DNA from 4 places in the Paenibacillus sp. FSL H8-0122 genome. Region 3 is predicted to be linked to each of the others. Evidence: riboswitches for the same ligand, from Rfam matches in the RefSeq annotation. Region 3 holds a riboswitch; each other region holds the start of a gene.
The links. A riboswitch is a leader RNA that binds a small molecule or an ion and turns the genes downstream of it on or off. The one in region 3 is predicted to bind thiamine pyrophosphate.

Region 1 (4,681 bases), 330 kb from region 3:
CTTGTCGAGATCCAGCAGCAGACTAAGGTCCTCCAGCAGCTTGAAAATAATCTCCTCGCTGGCGTTCTTCTTGAACTTATCTGCATGCAGCTCCAGCCGGAAGTTGACCAGACGCTCGATCTCGCGGTTCTCCAGCTTGAACGTATGCACGGGATGACCGGGCTGCTCCTCGGGCTTAGAAGAACGGTGAATCTGTTCAATCGAGCCTTTGAAAATCGCCGTATGCACAGAGCAGAGGCGCTGTACTTCCTCTACCGGAATGCCTTCCTCGGTCATCAGGGAGTGCTCCATGGCGGAGATTTCCTCCACCGTAACATCGCCTACCGCCTCTTCAAATCGCGCCTTGACCTCCTCCACGCTTTTGCCCGCATGCAGCTCCTTGATGATCTCTCTCAGCATAGCCTGGCGGCGTGTCTGTTCCGGCACATCGACCTCGCGGTTATTAATCAGTTCGCTCATCGCAATCTCTCCTTCTATTCTATAATCTCGAAACCATGCTGCCAAAAGGCCAGCCGAACGGTTTCCAGCTCTATTTTCTTTAACTTCATTCCTTTAGACAGGGTCATGAACCGTCCTGCGGTCTGCAGCATTCCAGGCTTCGCAATATCACGGAATCCCAGCTCCACCATGATCTCCACCACTTCCGGGTGCCTGGTTACCAGCTCAAAGACCGATTCATCCAGCTTCAACGCTTTGCTCATCCTTTTGCACACCTCACTAATGAGAACTCTTCTCAAGCAACAGCTTAGCATAGGTCACAGAGGTGAATTGTGATTGTAATCACTAACTATAAAAAGACTATCCCCGCAAGCCTTTCAGCTTGGGAGATAGCCTAAGAATGTTGCGATTCCGCTATATTAGCAGCTAAATTACAGTGATTTGCTCCATCTATGAGAATTACGGATATCATGCGAAATCCGCATGCTGCAGAATTTAGGACCGCACATCGAGCAGAAATGCGCCTGCTTTGCCCCCTCTGCCGGAAGGGTCTCGTCATGATACGCGAGCGCCCGTTCCGGGTCGAGGGAGAGATGGAACTGGTCGCGCCAGCGGAACTCGAACCGCGCCTTGGACAGCGCATCATCCCGGTCCTGCGCCCCCGGATGTCCCTTGGCGAGGTCTGCGGCATGTGCAGCGATTTTATAGGTAATGACGCCTTCGCGCACATCATTCTTGTCAGGCAGGCCTAAATGCTCCTTAGGTGTAACGTAACACAGCATCGCCGTCCCGAGCCCCCCGATTATCGCTGCCCCGATGGCCGAAGTGATGTGATCATAGCCGGGTGCAATATCCGTAGTCAGCGGGCCGAGGGTATAGAAAGGGGCTTCGTGGCAGATCTCAAGCTGCTTGTCCATATTCTCCTTAATCTTGTGCAGCGGCACATGGCCCGGACCTTCGACCATGACCTGAACATCGTGCTTCCAGGCTAGTAGCGTCAGTTCTCCCAGTGTCTCCAGCTCGGCGAACTGAGCTTCATCATTGGCATCGGCGATAGAGCCGGGACGCAGGCCATCCCCCAGCGAGAAGGCCACATCATACGTCTTCATAATCTCACATATATCCTCGAAGTGTGTGTACAGGAAGTTCTCCTGCTGATGAGCCAGGCACCAGGCGGCCATAATCGATCCGCCCCGGGATACGATGCCGGTCATTCTCCGGGCAGTCAGCGGAATATAGCGCCGCAGTACCCCGGCATGAATGGTGAAGTAATCCACTCCCTGCTCCGCCTGCTCAATCAGCGTGTCACGGTAGAGCTCCCAGGTTAAGTCCTCGGCTATGCCGTTCACCTTCTCCAGCGCCTGGTATAAGGGCACTGTCCCGACCGGCACAGGAGAATTGCGGATTATCCACTCCCGGGTGGTATGGATCTTAGAGCCGGTGGAGAGATCCATGATGGTATCTGCCCCCCAGCGGGTTGCCCACCGCATCTTCTCCACCTCTTCTTCAATAGAAGAAGTGACCGCAGAATTTCCGATGTTCGCATTGATCTTCACGAGGAAGTTACGGCCGATAATCATCGGCTCACTCTCCGGGTGATTGATATTGGCCGGAATGATGGCGCGGCCTGCGGCCACCTCATCCCTTACGAACTCCGGCCGGATATTCTCACGGATCGCAATATACTCCATTTCCGGTGTTATGATCCCTTGCCTTGCATAATACAGCTGGGTCACATTGCCGCCTGCATAGGCCCGCCGGGGATTCCTGCACAGTCCTGGATGAGCTTCTGCGGCAGCCCCTTCTCTGCGGATTCCGTTATCCTCCGGCCGGACGGCTCTTCCGGTGTATTCCTCCGAATCGCCGCGTTCCTCAATCCAGCATGAACGGTGCGGCGGCAGTCCCCTCCGAATGTCCGTCTCCTCCGCGGCATCCGTGTACATACCGCTTGTGTCATAGACCCGCAGCGGAGCATTGTCCTCTTCCCCGGCAACGCCTTCGGTTCTGCTGAGGCTGATCTCCCGCATCGGAACCCGGATATCCGGGCGTGAGCCCTCCACATACACTTTACGGCTCGCGGGGAATCCGGAAAGATTCACCTCTTCGTTCTTGAGCATTCCTGTCATTTCAATCTCCTCCTCTTCGCTCTGTACACTCATCAGATAAGAGGTCACGCAGCAGATTGAGCTGAAGAATCTATAGATTCCTGCAAGTCAAAAAGCCGCTCCACCTGGAGCGGCTTTATTAAAGGAACAGCCAAATAAGACTGTATTCAAAAAAGGTCCGACTCCACTTTCCTACGCTGGTATGATCCAGATCAGGTTCAAGGGTCCGGAAATTCAATTTTCCCGTCTCAGCCTATTCAGGCTCCCCTAGTGGGTATCTTATCTAATTAAATGCATTCTACCAGTTTGGGTAATTGTTGTAAACCCGTTATTTGTCCAGCGATTCGCTCCAGTCGTGCACCATCGTGCCTTCCAGGAACTTCTCAGCATCCATGGCGGCCATACAGCCGGTCCCTGCTGCCGATATCGCTTGACGGTAACGCGTATCCTGCACATCGCCGCAGGCGAATACGCCTGGGATGTTGGTCTCGGTGGTACCCGGGTTCACCACGATATAGCCATTAGCATCCGTGTTGATTTGCCCGCCCAAGAAGGCTGTGTTCGGTGTGTGTCCAATCGCTACGAACACGCCGTCTGCTTCTACCAGCTCTGTCAGACCTGTCTCATTATTAAGCACCGTAAGGCCCTTCACTCCGGTCTCTCCTACCGTTACTTCAACCGGTGTGCGGTTCAAGGCCCAGGTTACCTTACTGTTGTCACGCGCCCGGTCCTGCATGATCTTCGAGGCCCGCAGCTCGGGACGGCGGTGAACCAGCGTTACGCTGGACGCAAAGCGGGTCAGGAAGCTGGCTTCCTCCATGGCGGAGTCTCCGCCGCCGACGACGACAATCTTTTTATTACGGAAAAAGAAGCCGTCACAGGTCGCACAGGTGCTGACCCCGCGTCCCACATTCTCCTGCTCGCCCGGGATGCCCAGATATCTTGCAGAGGCCCCGGTTGAAATAATAACTGATTCTGCTTCCAGTACACCCATCCCGTCCACGGTTACCTTGAACGGGCGCTGTGAGAAGTCCACCGACTCCACCCAGCCGTTCTTGAATTCAGCGCCGAAGCGTTCCGCCTGCTTGCGCATATTGTCCATCAGGTCCGGACCCAGAATCCCTTCAGGGAAGCCTGGAAAGTTCTCCACTTCTGTCGTCGTTGTCAGTTGTCCACCCGGCTGCAAGCCTTCAATGACCAGCGGGCTCAGGTTCGCACGCGCCAGATAAATCGCGGCAGTCAGCCCGGCCGGGCCTGTTCCGATTACAATCGTTTTGTACATTACATTGGCCTCCTTACAAGTAGGTGTTCTTACAACAGCAATTGCTTCAAATACGGGTAGTGGACGGCGATAAGCCGCCGGTTCCGGGCAGCATCCCCTTGGGTCCGGGAGCAGCCGCAGGCTCCTGCTCTTCGCCGGGCGAGCCGCCGGCTTCATTCAGGTTCTCCCCGATCAGCCGCTGAAGGCTGAACAATGCCGCCTCCTGCAGGCGGTCCTCCTTCAGCGGCTCCTGCTCCAGAACTCCGCGCAGTACCTCGGACATCTCCTCGTCCTCAATCCAGCGGAGAGCCTCGGTCACCTGAAGCTTCGTAGCGGAATCGCCGTAGCGCAGCGCCCAGAAGAACGAGGCGCGCAGCAGCGGATTATTCCGCACTTCTTCAGTGAATCTGCCCGTATTGCCCTTCCACTGCTTCAGCTGCTCCTGGAAGGGCAGCTGATAGTTATAGCTGACTGCAGGCATAGGCTGTCCTTCTGCCCGGGCCTGCTGGAGCTGGGACAGGAAGAACGCCGGGACAGCGGAAGCAGGGTCCAGCTTGGCTGCCTGTCTCCAGCAGCGCAGTGCCTCATCATGTCTTCCGCTATTGCTTGCCGCCGCTGCACAGTAATGATACAGCCCGGCGTCTCCGGCGACCTCCTCGTCCTTCAGCAGACGGCGGAAATGGCTGTAAGCGGCAGCGTGCCGGCCCAGGATACCCATGGTTGTAGCCATTTTGAATACATGCTCCTGATGGAACGGCACCGTTGCTTCAAGCATACCCAGCAGTGTCGCAAGCTGTTCCTTATCTCCTGCATACTGCAGGAAGATGGCCATATTGCACAGAGCGTGCAGATTGCCGGGGTCTTGCTTCAGCACCTC
Region 2 (4,681 bases), 2.9 Mb from region 3:
AGCGTCAGGCCGGTATCAAATGCGCCGAAGCCGCGGGCCTGCTGCAGAAATTGCGGCAGCAGGAATAACGCGCCGTATAAGCCGAACTGGGCAATCCACTGCACGATGATTCCTGTCGTGAAATCTACGGATTTCAGAATCCGCAGCTCCAGCAGCGGTGTCTTGGAGCGCAGCTCGGCGATGACAAAAGCGATCAGTGCCACAGCGCCCAGCAGCAGCCCGATCAGCGTCTTATCAGAGGTCCAGCTCTGCGCGCCCTGGCTGACCCCGTAGGTTAGCGAAGCAAAGGCCAGCGGTCCAAGAACCATACCTAGCTTATCCATGCCGGGCACGCTGTTCTTCGCCGCACTCGGCAGCTTGCGCAGTCCGATCAGCACAGCGATGATGCCAATCGGAATATTAATAAGGAAGATCCAGCGCCAGGAATGGTATTCAACCAGCCAGCCCGACAATACCGGACCAATAGCCGGAGCGAACAGAACGGGAATGCCCATAATGCCCATGACTACGCCGACCTTACTTTTGGGAGCCAGTCTGTATACATAGGCCATTCCGACAGGGAGCACACAGCCGCCACCCAGTCCCTGAATAACCCGGAAAACAATCAGCCACTCGGCGCTGCTTGGTGTAGCGCACAGAATCGAGCCTATCGTGAACACAACTACCGCCGTCAGGAAGACCGTCTTGGCCCCGAACCGGTCAGACAGCCAGCCGGACAGCGGAATAACGGAAGCCTGGGCCAGCATATATCCGGTAACTACCCACTGCAGCGTATGCAGATCCGTCTTGAAATCCACCACCAGCCTGGACAAGGCTACGTTCATCGCCGTACTGTCCAGCACAACCATAAATACTCCTGCAATAATAGCCAGCAGCGGAACCAGAATGCCGGACAGCCGGAAATCGGCTTCCTGCTTCAAGGTCTGATCCATGTCTCTTCTCCTCCTGAGCTGTCCGCGTTCTAGATTGACCTGCGGGCAGATTGTTCTATATAATGAGTGAACGGACAACTGTCCGTAAGCGCAATTCATAGTCTACGGACAATTGTCCGTTGTGTCAATTCTTTTCTGAAAGGGGTTCTCATGAAAAAGCCAGACACCGATGCTGCACAGCTCCCGCGCTCAGCTCCGCAAGCCATAGAATCCGCCCCGCCCGAGTCCGCCGATCCTTATGTACAGCGGATTCTTGAAGCTGCCCGCCAGTTGTTCACCGAGAGCGGTCTTGAGGCGGTCAGCATGTACAGCATTGCCAAGCGGGCAGGCATAGGACAAGGCTCCCTGTACCGCCGTTTCACGGACAAGGGTGAGATTTGTTCTGCACTGCTGAAGGGCAGCGCAGATCAATTCCTGTCCGGACTGGAGCAGCAGGTCGCAGCTAGTGCCGGTGAAGCTCCGGCTCTCGCTCAGCTGCAGAGCAGCATTGAGCAGATTGCCGATTTCATTGAGCAGTATGCCGAGCTGCTGAATATGATCAAAGCCGAGTTCACCGGCAAGAAGCAGCTGACCCAGTTTGAGCATCCTTTTTTTCAGCGGCTGGGGGTGATGATGACAGAGCTGCTTCAACGCGCTGCGGCGGGCGGTGAGCTGATTGACATTGATCCGGCCTTTGCGGCCACAGCCTTAATCTCTGTCCTCAGCCCCGATCTGTACCTGTATGAGCAGAAGCGGCACCATTCCTCCAAGCTGGACATCTCCCGGGGCATCGTCACCTTGTTTGTGACCGGTCTGGCGAAGCGCTGACCGCCTGATCTTTACAAGACAGGAATTTGTGGTATATTAAGTAGCAATTACGAATTCAATAGCAACATTATTCACTAGGGGAGTCGGCCGACTGAGACGGAGCTTAAGCTCCGGACCCTTTGAACCTGATCTGGATCATACCAGCGGAGGGAAGTGGAGCAGAATGTATCAGTGGTTCCCGTCACAGGGCCGCAGCTGACTGTACCTTCCGCCCCATTCATTCCTCCGGGAATGAATGGGGCTTTTTTGTGCTCACCGCAGTATCTATATCAATCCGGGGAGGCTTCGTACATAGTCTTATGATCAACATTAGCAATCTATCCTATGCTTTCGGGACGGGCTCGTCCCGTACCCCAGTCTTCTCAGGGCTATCCATGAATGTGCAGCGCGGCGAATTCATTTCTGTCGTAGGCGGAAGCGGATGCGGCAAAAGCACCTTGTTCAAAATCATCGCCGGCCTGCTGGAGCCGGACAAAGGCAGGATTACGCTGAACGGAGCCGAGTCCGCTGCAGCAGCGAAGAGGCTGGGCAGTGTGGCCTACATGCCGCAGCAGGATCTCCTCCTGCCTTGGCGCACCGTGCTGGACAATTGTCTGCTGCCTTGGGAACTCAAGCGCAGCCGTCCCAAAGCGGCCGCCGTAGCCGAGATCCGTACCCTGCTGCAACGCTTCGGCCTTGAGGGAACCGAAGGGGCTTATCCCCAGGAGCTGTCCGGCGGGATGCGCCAGCGCGTGGCGGTCCTCCGCACCGTGGCGGCGGGGAATGATCTGCTGCTGCTCGATGAGCCGTTCGGGGCGCTTGATGCCATTACCAAGCGTTCATTGCAGCGCTGGCTGTTGGAGTTATGGGCAGAGCTGGACAAGACGGTGCTGTTCATCACCCATGATCTGGAGGAGGCTCTGCTGCTCAGTGACAGAATCTATCTAATGACGGGCAGTGGCGGCAGCGGGATGCAGGAATTCCCAGCCGGTCTCCCCCGCCCGCGTCATCACAGTCTGAACTATGAGCCGCAGTTCGCCGCCCTGCGCCAGGAATTGGAGCTGAAGCTATATGAGAACCGCCGCTCCTAGAAGATTGCTCCAGCATTACGGTCCGGCTGCCCTGCTCGCCCTGCTGACGCTTGCAGTCTGGGAGACTGTAGCCCGGCTGGGCCTGGTTCCTCCCTTCATCCTTCCGGCTCCGTCTGCGGTGTGGATGGCATTGATGGAAGAGCGCCATCTATTGTTCGGGGTACATCTGCCCGCCACACTGCTTGAAGTGCTCACAGGCTTCGCACTATCCGTGGTCTGCGGCAGCCTGCTGGGAATCGCCATGCATCTGTTCCGTCCGCTGGCCAAGGCGCTGTACCCGCTGCTGATTATCAGCCAGACGGTTCCGCTGATCGCCCTCTCTCCCCTGTTCATCATGTGGTTCGGCTACACCCTGTGGAGCAAGGTCGCCGTTGTCTTCCTGACCGCCTTCTTCCCGGTGGTCATCGGCACCTATGACGGGTTGTCCAAGAACACGGACGCTTACCGGGAGCTGCTGCTGACATATGGCGCGAACCGCTGGCAGATTCTCGGGAAGGTGGGCGTTCCGCTGGCTTTACCCTCTTTTTTCTCCGGACTGAAGCTGTCGGCTGTGTACTGTGTGATCGGTGCAACCATCGGTGAATGGCTTGGGGGCAGCCAGGGGCTGGGCTATTTCAGCCGCAGAATGGCCGGGAATCTGCAGAGCGCCAAGATGTTCGCCGCTGTTGTCTTATTATCCCTGCTCGGTATCCTGCTGTTTCTGGCAGTCGCCGCGCTGGAGAAGATTATTCTGAAGAAAAGAGGACGTTATTCATGACTACTATCCGCTATACCCGTTATCTGCACCATGCGATTTCAAGGCCAGCCATGCTGCTGTCTGCTCTGCTGCTCTGTATGCTGCCTGTCCTGGCAGGCTGCGCCAATACGAACAGTCCGGCGGCCTCTGGCCCCCCAGCTGCTGCACCCTCTACCTCTGAGGCCAGGGCTAAAGGCGGGGCCCATAAGCTGACGATTATGCTCGACTGGTATCCCAATGCTGTTCACTCTTTTTTGTATGCGGCAGAGGCTGAAGGCTATTTCGCTGAGGAAGGTCTGGAGGTTGAGATTCAGATGCCGGCCGATACCAATGATGCGCTGAAGCTTGTTGCTGCGGGGAAGGTGGATCTGGCACTCAGTTATCAGCCCCAGGTGCTGATGGCACGGGGTGAGCAGATTCCAGTCAAGTCGATTGCCGCGCTGGTGCGTCATCCGCTGAATCATCTCATGGTAGCCGCAGACAGCGGCATTACCCGCCCCGGAGAGCTGTCCGGCAAGCAAGCCGGATATTCCTCCGTCCCGTTGTATGAAGCCATGCTGAACACGATGGTCAAAAGCGACGGCGGGGACCCTTCCTCCCTCAAGCTGGTGGATGTCGGCTATGAGCTGATCCCTGCTCTCTCCACCGGACGGGTGGATGGCATTATGGGCGGGTTCATCAACCATGAGCAGCTGATTCTGGAGCAGGAAGGCCATCCGGTCCGCTCCTTCAATCCCGTGGATTACGGGGTCCCGGATTATTATGAGCTGGTGCTGGTCGCCAGTGAGCAGGGACTGCAGGATTCACAGGGCTTTTATCAGAAATTCGTGGATGCCATCAGAAAAGGCCAGCAGTATACTGCCGGTCACCCGGATGAAGCGCTGAAGCTGCTGCTTGCCCATCAGGAGGATACCGCACCGCTGGATGAAGCCATTGAACAGCGCAGTCTGGAGATCCTGCTGCCGCTGATGGATGCCGGTTCCCAGCCCTTCGGCTATCAGGACAGTGCTTCATGGGAGAAGGTGAACCAGTGGCTGAGCGAGAACGGTCTGCTGGATGCAGAAGTGGATGTTAAGAATGCTTTTATTAATTTTTAAAATATACCTACAGGAGGAATTCATATGTCTTATCTGTCC
Region 3 (4,681 bases):
ATCGCGCTGGTCTTCTCCAGTAAGCTGCTGCCCGGCGCGGAAGAATCGACGCCCAGCATTATGATCGCCTCCGGCGGAATTGGCGGCGCAGTACTGCCGCTGCTGACCGGCTGGTCCATGGATCATCTGCAGATCGCCCAGACCTCGGGACTTTTGGCCGCTTTTGCCGCGCTGTTATTCGTGCTGAGCGTAACCGCCTGGAGAATTGGGTAATTGAAGCTACAAGGTCCGTATTCTGCGAATAAGGATGGAACCCACCCATGGCTATACCGCATTCCGAGCCCACTCTGCATACCGCCTTGCTGCAATTCATTTTCCCCTTTTCGATTAAGGCGGAAGTCGATCAAGAGCTGATTGAGAGTCTTCAGGAGGATGGATTTACGCGTTTTTTTCTGGAGAACAAAGAACTGGAGCATTCCTATTATGGAGAGAATCACTGTGTATCCCATGAGAAAATGGAGCGCAGCTATCTTCCGTTTGCCGCTCATGTCTTGTTTCCGCGTGAGAAGGACAGGGATTCCTTCCGCCGCTTTTCCCGGGCCAATGATCTGCTGTGCGGGCTGCAAATGCCCTTCCAGACGATTCCCTTCCACGTGCTGTCGACCGATGTGTTCCTCTGCCCGTTCGAGCTGGGCTTCCTGACGGTAAGAGTGGCTATTGAGGAGGAGAATCTCCCCTTCAGCATGGTGCTCGAATTCGCCGACCGGTTCCGCAACCTGGAGGATGTAAGCTTTCAGGATGAGCATACCTTCATCCATTGTCATAAGAAGTCTTTTGCCCGGGTAGAGGACTTCGTGTTCAGGCATCTGGCAGCCGGGCTGGAGCCGTATCTCGATCCTGCAGAGACGAATGGCAATTATTTCGAGACCCTGCCCTTCTTCGTCGATGAACGGATGCTGGTGCAGGCCTTCTACGGCGTTAATCTCCCGGAGGATGAGGAAGAGATCAGTGTCGAGCTGCTCTACCGGGCCTCCCAAGTGGACGGTCTGAGCATCGACGGCACCCCCTATATGAGCGCAAGTGATCCAGACTATATCAAGCAGTATACCCGGGAGCATTGCTATAGCCGCTGGGGGCCGGACACCTACTATATGACCAATGAGCAGACCTTCTGCTGCGTGAGCCGGGCGAAGCCGGAGATTGCCGCCCAGCTGATCAGCCAGATGTACGGCGAGTATTATTACGGAATGCTGCTGAGTATTTTTCATAAAATCGTGCTGCTGAAGCTCGCCAACCTCCACTCCCGGCTGCGCATCAACCACGACAACGACGAGATCGAGAATCTGATCTTCCTGATCAACAAATTCTCGGCCAAATTCTATTTTCTGGAGCTGATCTCGCAGTCGCAGGGGCGGGAGATTTTTTTTCAGCTGCGTAAGGTGTATGGCAATGATGCCTTGTTCGATGAGGTGAAAATGACCCTGAATGACCTGTTCCAGTACCAGGACAAATTCCAGGCCAAACGGCGGGATACACTCCTGATGGTGCTCACGGTATTCACGGTCATCAGCGGGATATACGGGATGAATCAGGTCATCGAGGATCTGAAGGGCCAGATCGACTGGAGTAAAATGCTGGAGTACTCCGCGTTCGAGTATCTGGCTCTGTTCCTGACCTTCTCCGGGATCACCGTCAGTGTCGGCTTAACGCTGAGAGAGATCTGGAACGGCATCCGCAGCCGCCGCAAGAAGCGGCATTATACGAGGGATTAAGACACAGAGGGTGGACAACGGCAGGACTGCCGTCTATAATACACCGTAAGAACATAGCAATACCCGTGAACTTTATAGAACCAGGGGTGCTGGAATTGGCCGGCTGAGATTGTATCCCACAAGATACTGACCCTTACACCTGATCTGGATAATGCCAGCGTAGGAATCTTCATTCAGCACAGTGCCTTGAGCGGTACTGAAGCTGAATCCCCTCACGCAAGTCACTGGCGTCCCGATCATCGGGACGCTTTTTTGATTCTAAGGATGTACAGGAATAGGGTTTCTGTAAGCTCTGAAGACCAGGGGTTGCTGGAAGGAGAGAAAAAGAGAAATGGGAGTCAAAAAAACAGGACTGCTGCTGATCAGCTCCATGCTGGTTCTCGCGGTCGCGGGATGTGGCGGCGGGAACAACAGCGGCAATGCGGGGGCCAGCGCACCTGCTGCCGGTAACAGCACGGCTGCACCTGATGCAACCGCAGCCGCACCCACGGATGCACCTAAGGCTCTGACCCCGGTCAAGATTGCCCTGGACTGGACGCCGAACACGAATCATACCGGCCTGTATGCTGCCAAGGAGCTGGGCTATTACGCGGAGGAAGGTCTTGATGTGCAGATTGTACAGCCTGGTGCTGCCGGTTCCGACACAATGGTCACTTCTGGTGAAGCCCAGTTCGGCATCAGCGCCCAGGAGGCGCTGACCCTGGCCCGTCTGCAGGATGTGCCGCTGGTATCGATTGCTGCAATCATTCAGCATAATACCTCGGGCTTCGCGGCTCCGAAGGACCGCAATATCAAGACGCCGAAGGATTTTGAAGGCAAAACGTACGGAGGCTGGGGCTCCCCTGCGGAGCAGGCTGCCATGAAAGCGATCATGGACCCCGAAGGCGGGGATGTCTCCAAGGTGAAGCTGGTGAATATCGGCGAAGCGGACTTTTTTACAGCTGTGAAGCGGGATATTGACTTCGCCTGGATCTTCTATGCCTGGACCGGCGTGGAAGCGGAGCTGCGCGGGGAGCCGCTGGATATGCTGTATCTGAAGGATTACGCTCCGCAGCTGGATTACTACACACCGGTGCTGACCACCAGCGAGAAGGAGATCGCCGAGCATCCTGAAGTGGTGAAGGCCTTCCTGAAGGCTACGTCCAAGGGATATCAGTACGCTATCGATAACCCGGAAGAAGCCGCGACGGTCTTGTCCGATGCTGTACCTGATCTGGACCCCAAGCTGGTGCTGGCCAGCCAGAAATGGCTTAGCCCGAAATACAAGGACGACGCCCCGCGCTGGGGTGAGCAGAAGCTTGAGATCTGGAAGAATTACGCCGACTGGATGTACGGCCTGAAGCTGCTGGATAAGCCGCTGGATGCGGAGAGTACGTTCACGAATGAATTTTTGCCGGAATCATAATGAGCCCGCATGGCGGGAATCTTATACCTAACTTGAAAGGAATGATTGATCATGGCTAACACACTGCTCAGCATTCAGGTAATTCCCAAGACACCGAACAACGAGGATTCCATCCCTTACGTAGACAAGGCTATAGAGGTCATTCAAAAGTCAGGCGTGAAGCATCAGGTGAATCCGCTGGAGACTACCATGGAAGGCGAGCTGTCCGAGCTGCTGGATATTGTGCGTGACATGCATGAGGCGCTGATCGCTTCCGGCAGTCCTAGTGTCATCTCACAGATCAAGATCGCCCATAATCCGGGCGGCATCAGCATGGATAAGCTGACGGAGAAATACCGGCCGTGAGAAGCACCTGGAAGCTAGTGTGGCCGCCCTTTGTGGCGGTCCTCTTTTTTGTCGGGATATGGCAGCTATCGGTCATGCTGTTCGACATCCCGGCTTACCAGTTGCCCAGCCCGTCGGATATCGCGCGTGAATCGAAGAACAACGCCTCCGGGATCTGGGAGCACACCGCCGCCACGCTGCGGCTGACCCTGATCGGCTTCCCGGTCGGCACAGGCATCGGCCTGCTCACCGCCTTGCTGCTGCATCTGCTGCCCTGGGTCAAGCGGGCGATCTATCCGCTGCTGATCCTCAGCCAGAATGTGCCCTCCATTGCGCTGGCCCCGCTGCTGATTATCTGGTTCGGCTTCGGCCTGCTGCCCAAAATCATCCTGATCACCCTCGTCTGCTTCTTCCCCGTAGCTGTTGCAGCCATGGGCGGACTGGCCCAAAGCGACCGGGTGATGATGAACTATATGAAGATGGCCGGTGCGGGCAAGTGGCAGATCTTCACCCGGCTGGAGCTTCCCGGCTCCTTGCCCTCCCTGTTCTCCGGGCTCAAAATCTCCGCCACCTATGCGGTGATGGGCGCAGTGGTGGCCGAATGGATCGGCGCCGACAAAGGGATCGGCTACTATATGCTACTGCAGAAGGCCTCTTACCGTGCGGACCGGATGTTCGTGGCCATCGCCATTATCGTGCTGCTGAGTCTCGTATTATTCGCGCTCATTGCCCTGCTGGAGAGATGGCTGGTGCGCTGGAAGCCGCGCAAGGAAGCTTAACGTGTACGGAAGAATCATCCAAAACGGAAGTAACCATAATGAACTGAAGGAGGCTGGACGAAGTGTCTGAGCTTACGAGGATTGAACTGGAGAAGGCAGACGGAGATAGACGCCTGGGTACACGGAGTGTGCCGCCTGCGCTCGAAGTCAGCGGCATCAGCAAGTCGTTCCAGCACCGCCGCCGGGAGACGCAGGTTCTGGATCAGGTGTCCCTGACCGTGGAGCCGCAGGAATTCGTCTCCATTGTCGGCCCGTCCGGCTGCGGGAAAAGCACGCTGTTCCATATCATCGGCGGCCTTACGCTGCCGGATACCGGAACCGTGAGCATGAACGGCATCCCGGTGACCGGGCAGCGCGGCAAGATCAGCTATATGCCGCAGCAGCCCGCACTGTTCCCGTGGCGCAGCACACTGGATAACGTCCTGCTTGGCGCCGAGCTGCAAGGCGCCCCGCAGCGGGAG
Region 4 (4,681 bases), 1.9 Mb from region 3:
TCTCCTCCAGATAAGGCTCCGCTGCCGGTGACAGCAGGGCCATCAGCCCCTCTTCATCGACCCGCTCTGCACGAAGCGCACGCTTCACCTCCTCTGCCGTATAGCGGCTCCATAGCGTTCCGTAAGGAAGCTGCTCCAGCCGGGTCATCGTCTCATAAAAGCTCATAACCGTTCTCTCCTCCCTATTCCATCTGTCAGGCCAAGAACCCGGTCAACGGTGAAGAGGCTGCCGCCGTCTCCTCTACGGGCCCTAGTCCAGCGAGATAAGCCTTGCGCCCTGCAGCTACCGCGTCACGGAAGGCTTCTGCCATCAGCAGCGGATCTGAGGCGGTGGCAATCGCTGTATTAAGCAGCACCGCTGCGGCCCCCATCTCCATCGCCTCAGCCGCCTCGGACGGTCTGCCGATTCCGGCATCCACGATCACCGGCAGCTCCGTCTCGGAGATTAGAATGCGGATCAGTTCCTTGGTCTGCAGTCCGCGGTTGGACCCGATCGGCGCTCCCAGCGGCATCACGGCCGCAGCCCCCGCTGCCTTCAGCCGCAGGGCGGCGGACAGGTCAGGACTCATATACGGCAGCACCACGAAGCCCTCAGCTGCAAGAATCTCGGTCGCCCGGATGGTCTCGGTATTATCCGGCAGCAGATATTTCTGGTCGTTGATGACCTCAATCTTCACCCAGTCCCCCAGCCCCGCCGATCTCGCCAGCCGGGCAATCCGTACTGCTTCCTCTGCGGTGCGCGCACCGGAGGTATTAGGCAGCAAGGTCATGTGGGAAGGAATATGGCTGACAATATTGTCACTGCTCTCCGGGTCCACCCGGCGCAGAGCAACGGTAATGACCTGTGAGCCTGATCGCGTAATCACCTCGGGAATGAGGGTGTTGCGGCTGTATTTTCCGGTGCCAATGAACAGTCTGCTGGTTAGAGTCACTCCGCCAATCATCAATGAGTCTTGCATGTTAACGCCTCCTGGAATAAGTCTTCTTGTTTAGCCTCCGCCTACAAAATGAACCAGCTCCACCCGGTCCCCCTCGCTGAGCAGTGTCTCTCCATAAACCTCTCTGCCGGCAAGCTCACCGTTCAGCTCGACAATCACCAGCTTACCGGCCCACTCGGGCCGGGACAGCAGATCCTCCAGTGTCCGGCAGCTCTCTTCAATTCTTTGCCTCTTCCCGTTAACGGTCACATTCATGCCTGTTCACCTCCTGCTGTACCCTGTGCTTGAGCCATATCCAGCGCTTCAGCCAGCTCTGCTGCCCTGTGGACCGCTTCCCTGTACGCCCGGGCCGCTGCCACCGGGTCCGGGGCTCCGCAGATCCCCGACATGACAGCAATGCCGGCTGCCCCCGCAGCCAGAACCGCTCCGGCATTGCCCGGTGTTATGCCGCCGATGGCAATCAGCGGGATGCAGCTCCAGCGGACGGCCTCTGCCAGCTGCGCAAGTCCGCGTGCCTGCTGTCCCGGCTTACAGGCCGTCGGGAACACATGCCCGTAGAGGCAGAAGTCTGCTCCCTGCCTTCCAGCCTCCGCCGCCTCTTCCCGCGAGTGTACCGATCTGCCGATCCGCAGGTCCGGCGCAAGGCCGCGCACTGCGGCTGGAGGAAGACTGTGCCAGGCTAACTGTACACCGCCTGCCCCTGCAGCCAGGGCAACATCGATCCGGTCATTAATGACCAGCTTCGAAGGCGGAACCCCGGCCTGAAGCATCTGCTGCGCCGCCGCCAGCAGTTCCCGGGCGGGCATGGCTTTTTCGCGGAGGTGGATATAATCCACTATAGAATGTACCGCCACGGCCCATTCGGCGAGCGCTTCAGGCGGCAGCCGCCCGTCCGAGACCGCATGAATCTCATACAACACTCTTTCGCCTCCCGTCTGCTCCAAGCCCGCTCTGCACCACCCCGCAACACAAAAAAGACCGCTCCCCGTAAAGGAAGCAGTCTGGAATAAAAGCAGGAATACCGTGATTAGCCGTATACCCCCGCTGCATTATTCGTTCTCCACTTCCCTACGCTGGTATAAACCAGATCAGGTTCAAAGGGTCCGGACAACTACGCCCGTCTCAGCCTTGCGGCACCCCTAGTGATCGTTCTATGCGGTTGTTTCGTCTTGCTTGTTGTATATTAGCATATTATTTCTGTTAGGGCTATTCTTTCGTAGATTTTACTTCAATTACAAAAACCACGGATGAACTCCCTTCTGAAAATTTACCATCCTCGGTTGTCCAGAATGCTGATATGCCGTAGTAATAAACGCCATGTTCTTTTGGAGCATTAAAAGAGCCGTTCTTCAATGGAATTTGCACTTCTTTATCATCGACAAATTGCTGAACGGTTAATCCGCCGGGTGCCGGTTTATAAGTAAAAGCAACATCAATCCTCCCCTCAGGGGCTATAACAGTGGGAGTAACCCCCTGTACCATGGATTGTCCTCCTGTATAATCCGCACATCCTAATTTTCCCCAGCAATAGCTGCCTTGGGTAACCGGAATTTGGGTTTTTCCGGAAGTAACAAGGGGTAGCGGTGGCGATTCCTGTGTAATTCTAATCCCAATGCTTTTTGCATTTCCTTCCAATCTTGTATTTGCCACAAGTCTCCCTGCAAAAGGAGTCAAATAAATGAACACTACCAGAAAAACTAAAATCCCCGCTGCAGATAGAATGAATCCTTTTTTTCTAAGCATCCCAATCCCCTTTCATATCAAATTATCTAAATAGACGGAAATATATTGTAATAGTTACAAGCGCTGAAAAAAAGCCTGCCGGCAAGCGGTTAGGCTTTTTTAAAATAGAATTTATATGTTGCACACGAATCTGCATCCAGATCTTATTCTGCACCCATCATCCGTTCACAACCTCGCCGCCGTTCACATGCATCACCTGTCCGCTCACATAGGAGGAATCGTCCGAGGCCAGGTACACATACGCCGGTGCCAGCTCTTCAGGCTGTCCCGGGCGCTTCATCGGCTGAGTGCCGCCGAACTCACTGACCTTCTTAGCGTCAAAGGTTGACGGGATCAGCGGGGTCCAGATCGGTCCGGGCGCTACCGCATTCACGCGGATACCCTTATCCGCCAGATTCATCGACAGTGACCGGGTGAAGCTGAGAATGGCTCCCTTGGTGGACGAATAGTCCAGCAGCTGCGGGCTGCCGCGATACGCCGTGATGGAGGTGGTGTTAATGATCGTAGCACCTTTTTTCAGATGAGGCATGGCGGCCTTGGTCAGATAGAACATGGAGAAAATATTCGTCCGGAACGTACGCTCCAGCTGCTCCGCCGTAATGTCCTCAATATGATCCTGCGGATGCTGCTCCGCCGCATTGTTAATCAGGATGTCAAGCTTGCCGAGTCCTTCAACGGTTTGACGAATCAAGCTCTGACAGAAGCATTCGTCCCCGATATCCCCGGCGATCAGAATACACGTTCTGCCCTCCTGCTCCACCTGGCGTTTGGTCTCTTCCGCATCCTCATGCTCGTTCAAGTAGGAGATCACCACATCCGCGCCCTCCTTGGCAAAATGAACGGCAACCGCACGCCCGATCCCGCTGTCGCCTCCGGTAATGAGCGCAGCCTTGCCCAGCAGCTTGCCTGCTGCCTTGTACGCCGGTGTCTCAAACTCCGGAAGCGGGTTCATCTCACTCTCAATTCCGGGGCGCTGATCCTGCACCTGCGGTGGTAAAGTTTTGACAGGTTGCTTGCTAGTGTCTGGCATAATCCATTCTCCTTTCGCTGTCCACAGTATTGTTGATCAATCATGTTAGCATGGCTTAAGGTCTGGTGTTTATGCATCAGGCAGTGTGCCTGCTTGGCTGTACGTTATGTTACTTACCACACTTGGCAGCCGCCCAAACAACCAATCTTGATTCGCCTGCACCTATAGCGGAACGATAGTACGGTAAGCAACGAACGTTTCCAAAAAGAATATTATCTATATCCGCTAGGGGGAATGTCCTATACTTTGTGGGGAACAACGGCAAGATCGTATCGAAATCATACTAGCAGGAGGGTATCACACAATGAATGCAAGAGTCACACTATCTCCGGTCACCCGGGACGATATCGATTTCATCACAGATCTGGAAATGAGCGCTTCACTCTGGCCCTTCGAGGATATGCTTCCAACCGACAAGGATGCAGTCCGGAAGACTGTGACGGAACGAATCCATAGCGATTGGCATAGACAATTCCTGATAAGGCTGGCTTCCCCGGAGGCAACCCTTGTAGGGGAACTGAGTATACATTGGTATGTAAAAGAGCGCGAAAGCTGGGAGCTGGGCTACAGCCTTTTCCCAGAATACCGGGGGCAAGGCTACTGCACCGAAGCGGCGCAGCTGGCCTTGAAGCTTGCTTTTGAAGAATGGAAGGCCCACAGAGTCGTGGCTATGTGCAATGAATACAATACCTCATCTATCAAGGTACTAGACAGGCTAGGCATGGTCCGCGAAGGCGTATTCCGGGAGGAAATACACTGGAACAACCAGTGGGTGAACCAATACTTTTATGCGATACTGGACCGGGAGTACCGGGCGATTACCGGGATACGATAAACGTACGGCCTACGCGGTGCGCCCGGCTCAATTGTGTTCGGTTTTTCGATTACATTCGGCCTACGCGGTTTGTTTTCGCATACATCGGGTCGATTTCTCTTCATAGCAATACATCGCCCCTCATGACAAGACCTC

Region 1: it holds a riboswitch for thiamine pyrophosphate, as region 3 does, so the genes downstream of both, thiC (phosphomethylpyrimidine synthase ThiC) here and NSS64_RS26510 (ABC transporter substrate-binding protein) in region 3, are expected to answer to the same signal.
Region 2: it holds a riboswitch for thiamine pyrophosphate, as region 3 does, so the genes downstream of both, NSS64_RS14590 (ABC transporter ATP-binding protein) here and NSS64_RS26510 (ABC transporter substrate-binding protein) in region 3, are expected to answer to the same signal.
Region 4: it holds a riboswitch for thiamine pyrophosphate, as region 3 does, so the genes downstream of both, NSS64_RS18500 (thiamine phosphate synthase) here and NSS64_RS26510 (ABC transporter substrate-binding protein) in region 3, are expected to answer to the same signal.

The regions. Positions count from the first base shown of each region.
Region 1 is NZ_JBBOTB010000001.1:6,532,091-6,536,771, forward strand. It holds gene NSS64_RS27825 (DUF438 domain-containing protein) at 1-459, opposite strand, end outside; gene NSS64_RS27830 (DUF1858 domain-containing protein) at 474-701, opposite strand; gene thiC (phosphomethylpyrimidine synthase ThiC) at 870-2,564, opposite strand; TPP riboswitch at 2,716-2,822, opposite strand; gene trxB (thioredoxin-disulfide reductase) at 2,872-3,825, opposite strand; gene NSS64_RS27845 (tetratricopeptide repeat protein) at 3,872-4,681, opposite strand, start outside.
Region 2 is NZ_JBBOTB010000001.1:3,325,250-3,329,930, forward strand. It holds gene NSS64_RS14580 (DHA2 family efflux MFS transporter permease subunit) at 1-932, opposite strand, end outside; gene NSS64_RS14585 (TetR/AcrR family transcriptional regulator) at 1,083-1,739, shown strand; TPP riboswitch at 1,806-1,908, shown strand; gene NSS64_RS14590 (ABC transporter ATP-binding protein) at 2,039-2,809, shown strand; gene NSS64_RS14595 (ABC transporter permease) at 2,790-3,566, shown strand; gene NSS64_RS14600 (ABC transporter substrate-binding protein) at 3,563-4,642, shown strand; gene thiM (hydroxyethylthiazole kinase) at 4,661-4,681, shown strand, end outside.
Region 3 is NZ_JBBOTB010000001.1:6,206,036-6,210,716, forward strand. It holds gene NSS64_RS26500 (MFS transporter) at 1-213, shown strand, start outside; gene NSS64_RS26505 (hypothetical protein) at 261-1,712, shown strand; TPP riboswitch at 1,785-1,895, shown strand; gene NSS64_RS26510 (ABC transporter substrate-binding protein) at 2,044-3,117, shown strand; gene NSS64_RS26515 (thiamine-binding protein) at 3,169-3,462, shown strand; gene NSS64_RS26520 (ABC transporter permease) at 3,459-4,220, shown strand; gene NSS64_RS26525 (ABC transporter ATP-binding protein) at 4,301-4,681, shown strand, end outside.
Region 4 is NZ_JBBOTB010000001.1:4,268,560-4,273,240, forward strand. It holds gene thiH (2-iminoacetate synthase ThiH) at 1-166, opposite strand, end outside; gene NSS64_RS18490 (thiazole synthase) at 195-959, opposite strand; gene thiS (sulfur carrier protein ThiS) at 990-1,193, opposite strand; gene NSS64_RS18500 (thiamine phosphate synthase) at 1,190-1,858, opposite strand; TPP riboswitch at 1,987-2,089, opposite strand; gene NSS64_RS18505 (hypothetical protein) at 2,145-2,681, opposite strand; gene NSS64_RS18510 (SDR family oxidoreductase) at 2,839-3,711, opposite strand; gene NSS64_RS18515 (GNAT family N-acetyltransferase) at 4,016-4,546, shown strand.